4 regions of the Halomonas sp. KM072 genome follow, and region 1 is predicted to be linked to each of the others. Evidence: predicted binding sites of a transcription regulator. Region 1 holds the regulator's gene; each other region holds the start of a gene.
What was found. Region 1 encodes sigma-54, which starts transcription at its own class of promoters, with help from an activator protein. Its sites were predicted from a motif close to TGGCACNNNNNTTGCTNT; they were not measured.
Positions count from the first base shown of each region.

Region 2: the regulator sigma-54 is predicted to act here: its motif matches at 1,208-1,225, upstream of RVM26_RS14720 (amino acid ABC transporter substrate-binding protein).
Region 3: the regulator sigma-54 is predicted to act here: its motif matches at 747-764, upstream of RVM26_RS10100 (CmpA/NrtA family ABC transporter substrate-binding protein).
Region 4: the regulator sigma-54 is predicted to act here: its motif matches at 1,085-1,102, upstream of speB (agmatinase).

Region 1 is NZ_CP136132.1:928,240-930,429, forward strand. It holds gene ptsN (PTS sugar transporter subunit IIA) at 1-119, opposite strand, end outside; gene hpf (ribosome hibernation-promoting factor, HPF/YfiA family) at 124-432, opposite strand; gene RVM26_RS04180 (RNA polymerase factor sigma-54) at 530-1,945, opposite strand; gene lptB (LPS export ABC transporter ATP-binding protein) at 2,051-2,190, opposite strand, start outside.
Region 2 is NZ_CP136132.1:3,115,493-3,117,682, reverse strand. It holds gene RVM26_RS14725 (amino acid ABC transporter permease) at 1-27, opposite strand, end outside; gene RVM26_RS14720 (amino acid ABC transporter substrate-binding protein) at 126-1,151, opposite strand; gene RVM26_RS14715 (amino acid ABC transporter substrate-binding protein) at 1,377-2,190, opposite strand, start outside.
Region 3 is NZ_CP136132.1:2,125,676-2,127,865, forward strand. It holds gene RVM26_RS10095 (sigma 54-interacting transcriptional regulator) at 1-545, opposite strand, end outside; gene RVM26_RS10100 (CmpA/NrtA family ABC transporter substrate-binding protein) at 846-2,190, shown strand, end outside.
Region 4 is NZ_CP136132.1:2,797,763-2,799,952, forward strand. It holds gene speB (agmatinase) at 25-975, opposite strand; gene RVM26_RS13255 (sigma-54 interaction domain-containing protein) at 1,263-2,190, shown strand, end outside.

The DNA of each region.
Region 1 (2,190 bases):
TCCAGGCTGGGCGTGTTTTGAGCGATAAAGGTGCTGAAAAACTCCAGCACCCTTTTTTTGCTGCCCCCGGGCACGTCGTACAGCACGCGCTCCGGGGGGAGAATGGTTTCCAACATCATCGGGTTAACGCACGCCAGCGCCTTGGGCGCGGGCTTGTGCTTTTTCCTTGTGTTTTACGAGCTGACGGTCGATTTTGTCCGCCAGGGCGTCAATGGCTGCGTACATGTCGTTGTCCAGCGCTTCGGCATGAAGGTCGGCTCCTGCTGCGTGCAGGGTGCAGGCGGCTTGCTGGCGCTCCTTTTCAACAGATAAGGTGACCTGGACGGTCGTGATGTTGTCGTAGTGACGTTCAACGCGTTCCAGCTTTTCGTTTACGTAGTCACGCAAGGCGTCAGTCAGTTCAACGTGATGACCAGTGATGTTTACTTGCATTGACGTGCTCCTTATCCATCGGACTGTACTTCGATTGTAACCCTTTTTGGGCCATTGCAAAGCCCTCGTCGAGAGTTTGTTGGGCGAGAGCGTTTAACTAGCGTAAACGACGGCGCTCACTCGACGAAGGTATACCCATCGACTCACGGTACTTGGCCACGGTGCGGCGGGCCACGGTGATGCCGCCCGCTTCCAGCAGGGTGACCAGACGGCTGTCGGAGAGTGGCTTGCCCGGAGGCTCGTCCTGAATCAGTTTCTTGATGCGTGCTCGAATGGCCGTGCTGGAATGGCTGTCGCCACCTTCCTGGCCGCTGACTTGGCTGGAGAAGAAGTACTTGAGCTCGAACACCCCGCGCGGGGTATGAATGTATTTCTGGGTAGTGACCCGCGAGATGGTCGACTCATGCATCTCCACCGCTTCGGCGATATCGGCCAGAATCAGCGGTTTCATGGCTTCTTCGCCATGCTCCAGAAAGCCGATCTGCCGAGCAATGATCTCGCGCCCCACGCGCAGCAGGGTGTCATTGCGGCTCGAAAGGCTTTTGATCAGCCAGCGAGCCTCCTGGAGATGCTCTTTCAGAAACTGGTTGTCCTGGCTCTTGTCGGCGCGTTTGATCAGACTGGCGTAGTCGGGCTGAATACGCAGTCGAGGCAGCGCTTCCGGGTTGAGTTCCAGGTGCCAGCCCTCGTGATCGTGGCGTACCACCAGATCTGGCGTGACATAGCTGTCGTCGGTGATGCCGTAGGCGCTTCCAGGCCTGGGGTCAAGGCTGCGAATTAAACGGATGACATCGTCCAACTGCTCGTCGTCGAGGCTCAGGCGTCGCTTCAGCAAGCGCATGTCGTCCTTGCCAAGGGCTTCGAGAAACTGGCGTACCAGGCGTTTGGCAGGCATCAGCAGCGGGGTGTCTTCGGGCAGCGAGGCCAGCTGCAGCATCAGGCACTCCCGCAGGTCTCGGGCAAATACTCCGGTGGGTTCGAACTGCTGAAGGCGCAGCAGGGTGTTTTCGACCTCGCGCTGGCTCAGGCCGTCGTGGCCTTGTGCCTTGAGCCCCTCGCGAATGTCGTTGAGAGGCTGGGTCAGGTAGCCGTTGGCATCCAGCGCATCGATGAGGCTTTCGGCGATGGCATGTTCACGGGAGGAGAAGTCGGTCATGGCCAATTGCCAAAGCAGGTGACCGTGCAGGCTCTGCCCCGCCGCCTGACGCTCGAAGTCCGGGCCTTCGCTGCTGCCGCCCATGCTCCCCATGTCCTGGTACGTATCGGACCAGTCGCTGTCTACGGAAAGCTCGCTGGGGATGCTGTCTGCCCACTCGGCTTCCTGAGGCTCGCTGACGGCCTGTTCGCCAAACTCATCTTCCTGCTCGAGCATGGGGTTGGCATCCAGCGCCTGCTGAATTTCTTGACGAAGGTCCAGCGTCGATAGCTGAAGCAGCGCAATGGCCTGCTGCAGCTGAGGTGTCATGGTCAGCTGTGTGCCGATGCGCAGTTGAAGAGAAGCTTTCATGACCATCTGAGAACCACTCGTTAATCAGAAAGCTCCACCCTAGAGCGAGTCTGCGTTTGGTGCAAGTGCAATAAGCATGCCACTAAATAAAATGTCTTCGTGGGCCATTGTTTAAAGCCGGAAGTCGGCGCCCAGATAGACGTCACGTACCTTCTGGTTATTGAGGATTTCCTGGGGGTTTCCACTGGCGATGATGTGTCCGTCGCCAACTATGTAGGCAATATCGCAGATATCCAGGGTTTCACGCACGT
Region 2 (2,190 bases), 1.7 Mb from region 1:
GGGGCGAGCGTTAGGTCTTACGGACATGGATGGCGTCTCCGCTACACGGAAGGTCAATCAAATGGCCCGCCGATACCCTTGAGTGTTGATGGCAAGGGCCGGCGGGCCGGGGTCAAGCGAGACGCTTAGCGAATCGGCGGTGCGTACTGGAAGCCGCCCTGGTTCCACAGAGCGTTGACGCCCCGTTCGATTTCCAGCGGTGAATCCATGCCGACGTTACGTTCGAAGCTTTCACCGTAGTTACCTACTTGGCTCAGGATGTTGTAAGCCCAGTCGGCTTCAAGACCCATGCCTTCACCATAGTTGCCGTCCTGGCCGAGTAGACGAGCTACGTCCGGGTTCTCAGAGCTGAGCATCTCTTCAGCGTTCTCGCTGGTCACGCCGTACTCTTCACCGTTGATCATGGCGAACAGAGACCACTTGACGATGTTGAACCACAGGTCGTCACCCTGACGTACCACGGGGCCCAGCGGCTCCTTGGAGATGACGTCGGGCAGAATCATTGCAGAAGCGGGGTCGTCCAGTTGGATGCGCAGTGCGGCCAGCTGAGAGGTGTCAGAGGTTAGTACGTCACAGCGGCCAGCCTGGAAGCCGCCTACCGTTTGCTCGGAGGTATCGAAAACGATGGGGTCGAACTCCATGCCGTTGGCACGGAAGTAGTCCGCCAGGTTCAGCTCGGTAGTGGTGCCTGATTGAATACAAATTGCCGCGCCATCCAGCTCCGAAGCACTGGAAATACCCAGGTCACGAGACACCAAGAAACCTTGGCCGTCGTAGAAGGTCACCCCGGTGAAGTTTAGGCCTAGCGTGGTGTCACGGGTGGTCGTCCAGGTGGTGTTACGAGAAAGGACATCCACTTCGCCGGACTGCAGCGCGGTGAAACGCTCAACGGCGTTCAGGGAAATGTAGTTAACGGCGTCCGCATCGCCCAGTACGGCGGCGGCCACGGCACGGCATACGTCAACATCGAGACCTTGCCATTCGCCGCTATCGTCCGGCGCGGAAAAACCTGGCAAGCCATCACTAACGCCACACTGTACGGCACCGCGAGAGCGCGTTTCTTCTAATGTGTTCGCTTGCGCGGTAGCGATACCGGCCAGCGTAATTGCACCCGCAGAGGCAAGCAGTACCAGGTGTTTTTTGTTAACCATGTGTGTTCCCCTTCCTCGATTTAGTGTCGTTATGCATGTCGATGCATGCCTAAAAGCTAGCAAGGAAGGTGCCAAGAAAGATATGCCGTCAAATTCAGCGCTTTTCAACGTAAAATCAGCGGATTTGACGAAGGTAGTGGTGCAAAAAAGTAGGCCAGCAGCTACGCCATGCGCTTTTTTGGTGCGCAGCCGCTGGCGGAGGTCGGTGGCTAGTCGCTTAGCGTGTTAGCGAATGGGCGGCGCGTACTGAATGCCGCCATCTTTCCAGAGCGCGTTTAAGCCTCGTGCAATCTTAAAATCAGAGCCTGTGCCCACGTTGCGATCATAAATATCCGCGTAGTTACCTACCTGTTTGACGATTTGGTAAGCCCAGTCCGGCTGTAGGCCCATGGCTTCGCCAAAATCACCATCTTGGCCGAGCAAACGCATCACATCGGGATTTTCTGAGCTTAGCTGCTCATCCACGTTGGCTTGACTGACGCCCAGCTCTTCGGCATTCAGCATGGCAAATAGCGACCACTTCACGATGTTGAACCACTGGTCATCCCCTTGGCGCACGGCGGGGCCCAGCGGCTCTTTGGAGATGATCTCCGGTAGCACCACGGCCATATTGGGGTCGGCCAGTTGAATGCGCTGGGCGTAGAGCTGCGAGGCATCGGAGCTCAGCACGTCGCAGCGGCCTGCTTCGAACCCGGCAATCGACTGCTCGGGAGAGTCGAAGACCACGGCATCGTAGGTCATGCCGTGGATTCTGAAGTAGTCGGACAGGTTCAGTTCGCTGGTGGTGCCTGACTGAGTGCAAACAGCCGCCCCATCCAGTTCTTTTGCGCTCTGTACGCCGAGGTCGCTGGCCACCATAAACGCCTGGCCGTCGTAGTAGCTGACGCCAGTGAAGTTCATCCCGAGGGTGGTGTCGCGGCTGGAGGTCCAGGTGGTGGTGCGGGAGAGCACGTCCACCTCGCCAGACTGCAGTGCGGCAAAACGCTCCACCGAGTCTAACGGTACGAAATTGACTTTGCTGGCATCACCTAGCGCGGCA
Region 3 (2,190 bases), 1.2 Mb from region 1:
GCTGGATTGACGAAAGTGGTTCTGCCCTGCGCATCCAGCCCGTAGATGCCCTCTCCGGCAGCGCTGAGAATCAGCTGGTTCTGCCTTTCGATTCGCTCGAACACCTGCTCGACGCGCTGCCACCCTACATCCCCCTGGCGATGCTGACGCCCCAGCTCGGCCCGGGCGCGCCGCTGCTCGGCCTTCTGCCGGTCGATCAGGGTCAACAACAGCCGCGGGGTGTCCGGCAAACGCTCACCGAAGACTTCTACCCGGCGTGGCTGACGCACGCTGTCCAGCACCACCAGGTCATCCGACCACGCCTGCCCGGTAGTCAATACCTCATCGGTAAAGCTGACCCACAGCGGCAAGGAGGCACTCAACCGATGGCTGAACGGAGACGCCCGCCAATCGCCCTCTTCCAGCATCAACAGTTGGCAGGCCGCCGCATTGGCAGCCACCAGCTCATCGGCCAGCGGGTCGATCACCAGCATGGCCAGCGGGGCATGGCTGGCCATGAGCTTGAGCGACGGCTCGCTCATCAACGGCTCGGTCGTCATGGGCATGGGGGGCATCTGCATCTCCTGGCGATGGCGGCGACATACCCACTACCCATACAAACAACGGGCCAATAACGATATTTCGTCATTTAAACAACGAAATATCGTTATTAACGAAAAATCGTTGTTTTCAAGCATGGCCTCCAAGATTCCACCAAACACCACAACTTATTGAATTTATGAATCTTTAAACAAAACAGACAGTTGTGGCACACAAGTCGCACTACCGAAACAGTGCCGCAACGCTCTGTTTCGCACCAAGACGGCGCAGCTAGAAGCCCATTTGCTCCTGAGAGGTGAACGCCCATGAAAGAGAACAATGACCACAGCAGTCTCGGCAACCCTTTCGATCACCGTCAATCGCTGATCCATGGCAGCCAGTGTGATTGCCACCAGTGCCACCCTGCCCGCCCCAGCGTATCTTCCCATCAGGCCACCCTGGCCGGTGGCGAAGCGCCGCCCAGCAATGCCGAACAGATCATGGACCGGGTCGTGGAGAGCGCGCTGGTTCGTGGCATCTTTGGCCATAGCGACATGCACCGCCGGCAATTCATGAAGCTGGTGGGTGGCGGCACCACGGCGGCAGCCCTGGCCACATTGCTGCCCATGGAGTCGATCAAGGCGGCGGTCAAGGAGAGCTTGGGCCCGCTGGAGAAAACCGAGCTGGACATCGGCTTCATTCCGATCACCTGCGCCACGCCCATCATCATGGCCCACCCCATGGGGTTTTATGAGCGTTACGGCCTGAACGTCAATGTGATCAAGACCGCGGGCTGGGCGCTGATTCGCGATAACTCGCTGAACGACCGGTACGATGCCGCCCACATGCTCTCCCCCATGCCGCTGGCTATGAGCCTGGGGGCAGGCTCGACCCAGCGGGCCTTCGTGACGCCTGCCATCGAGAACGTCAATGGGCAAGCCATCGTGCTGCACAACGACCACCAGGACAAGCGTGACCCGCAGCAGTGGAAAGGCTTCACCTTCGGTGTGCCCTTCGAGTACTCCATGCACAACTTCCTGCTGCGCTACTACGTGGCCGAGCATGGCCTGGACCCGGATCAGGACATTCAGATTCGCGTCATTCCGCCCCCCGAAATGGTCGCCAACCTGCGCGCGGGCAACATCGATGGGTTTCTCTCCCCCGACCCGTTCAATCAGCGCGCCGTGTTCGAACGCATCGGCTTCATCCACCTGCTCACCAAGGAGATCTGGGACGGCCACCCGTGCTGCGCCTTTGCCACCAGCGCTCGCTTTGCCCAGCAAAACCCCAACACCTACGGCGCGCTGCTGCGGGCGATCATCGATGCCACCCAATACTCTTCCGACCCAGCCAACCGTTCGGAAATCGCCGAGGCCATTGCCCCGACCAACTACCTGAACCAGCCGGTCACGGTGATCGAGCAGGTGCTGACAGGGCGCTTTGCCGATGGCCTGGGCAATGTTCAGAACGTGCCGGAACGGATCGACTTCGACCCCTTCCCCTGGCACTCCATGGCCGTCTGGATCCTGACCCAGATGAAACGCTGGGGCTACATCGAGGGCAGCGTCGATTATCAGCAGATTGCCCGGGATGTCTTTTTGGCCAGCGAAGCACGCACGGTGATGAACGAGCTGGGCTACGACGCCCCCGAAGAGACCTCGCGCAACTACC
Region 4 (2,190 bases), 1.9 Mb from region 1:
GCAGGGCACTTTTGCAGGCAGCGCTTACGGGCGGCGTTGCGCTGCGGGCAGTACGCAAAGCATTTCATACAGCAGCGTGGCGCCCATCAGCGCCGTGTTGCCGCTGGGGTCGTACGGCGGCGACACCTCGACCAGGTCCCCGCCCACGATGTTCAAGCCAGCGGCACCACGCACGATTTCCAGCCCTTGAGCAGAGGTCAGCCCGCCCATTTCCACCGTGCCGGTACCGGGGGCGACCGAAGGGTCCAGACCATCGATGTCGAAACTGATGTACACCGGGGTATCGCCCATTTGCTCACGCACTTCAGCCATCAGTGGCGCCAGCGAGCGGTACCAGCACTCCTCGGCGGGCACTACGCGGAAACCCTGCTTGCGGCACCAGTCGAAATCTTCCGGGGCATAGCCGGTTCCACGCAGGCCGATTTGCACGACCTTGTTATGAGCCAGCAGCCCTTCCTCCTGGGCGCGGCGGAACGGCGTGCCATGGGCAATGGGCTCACCGAACATGTGCTCATTCACATCCGCATGGGCATCGATATGGATCAAGCCCACCGGGCCGTGCTTTTTGGCCATGGCGCGTAGAATCGGCAGCGTCAGCGTGTGCTCGCCCCCCAGCGTGAGAGGAATGCAGTCATGCTTCAGCACGTCGTCGTAGAAGGCGGTGATGATGTCGACGCTTTTCGGCAGGTGAAAGGTGTTGATGGGCACGTCACCGATATCGGCGACCTGAAGCCGCTCGAAGGGAGCCGCCCCCGTGGCCATGTTGTAGGGGCGCAACATGCGCGACTCATCGCGAATCTGGCGTGGCCCCAGGCGGGTACCCGGGCGATTGGAGGTGCCGATATCCATGGGAATGCCGATGAACGCCGCGTCCAACCCTGCTGCGCTCTGTTGCGTGGGCAGGCGCATCATGGTGGCAGGGCCTGCAAAGCGCGGCATGGTGTTGCCGCCCAGCGGCTGATTGAATTCCGACATCGTTCTCTCCTTGGATTTATTGTGGCCAGCCTGACGGGCCAAGCGCTTCAGCGATTTATCCAGCTCATACCGCTCATGCATCGTTGATGCACAGATCAATACACAGACCACTGCACAGACCATGCCAAGTCACCTGCGCTGATAAATAGGGGGGTTTACCGCCCCATCGATGCAAAAATGAATCGCAATGCCAATGAAACGATGCAAAAATGAATCAATGAGTCATATTTGCATCGTCCTGTTCATCCAACGATACAAAAGCGGGTGCGGTAGATAAGGAGGGACGCATGAGTGAAATCGACAGGCGCGTACTGCAAACCATCGTGGAAACCGCCAATGACCACTTCTTTATCGTCAGCGGCGACGGTCAGATTATGGATATCAGCCCCGGCGCCGAGGCGGTATACGGCGTATCACGGGAGGAGCTGCTTTCCAGCAGCGTTCAACAGCTCCAGGCCACCGGTGTTCTGAAACCGTCCATCACCATGGAAGTCATCCGCACTCGCCAGCCCGCTCAGCTAATGCAAATCACCGGCACGGGCCGCCGCGTCATTGCCGAAGCCTACCCCGTGTTCGTCAACGGCAAGCTGGAGCGCATTGTCAGCCGCTCACGGGATTTGACCGACCTTCAGCTGCTGCAGGACGAATACGCTCTGTTGCAAAAACGTTTTAGTGAACACTTGAAACGCAGCCAGGCCGCCCCCGATGCCGAAGAGCAAGCGCTGGATGACGCGCTGGACCACCTTCAGGTCAGAAGCCATGTGATGCGGGAAATCGCCCTGTTGCTCAAGCGCGTGGCACCATCGGATGCCAACGTGCTGATGCTGGGGGAGTCTGGCGTGGGCAAGACGGCCTTTGCCAAGCAGCTCCACCGCTGGAGCGAGCGCCATCATGGCCCGTTCATCGAGGTCAACTGCGCGGCGATCCCGGAAAACCTGTTCGAGTCGGAGATGTTCGGCTACCAGCCCGGCGCCTTCAGCGGTGCCGCGCGGCAAGGCAAGGCCGGACTGCTGGAGCAGGCCGAAGGGGGCACGCTGTTTCTGGATGAAATTGGCGAGCTGCCGCTGCTGATGCAGACCAAACTGCTGAAAGTGATTCAGGATGGCAGCCTGACCCGGTTGGGCGACACGCGGGCTCGTCGCGTCAACTTCCGGCTGGTCGTGGCGACCAATCAGGACTTGGCCAAACGCGTCGAAACCGGCCTGTTCAGGCTGG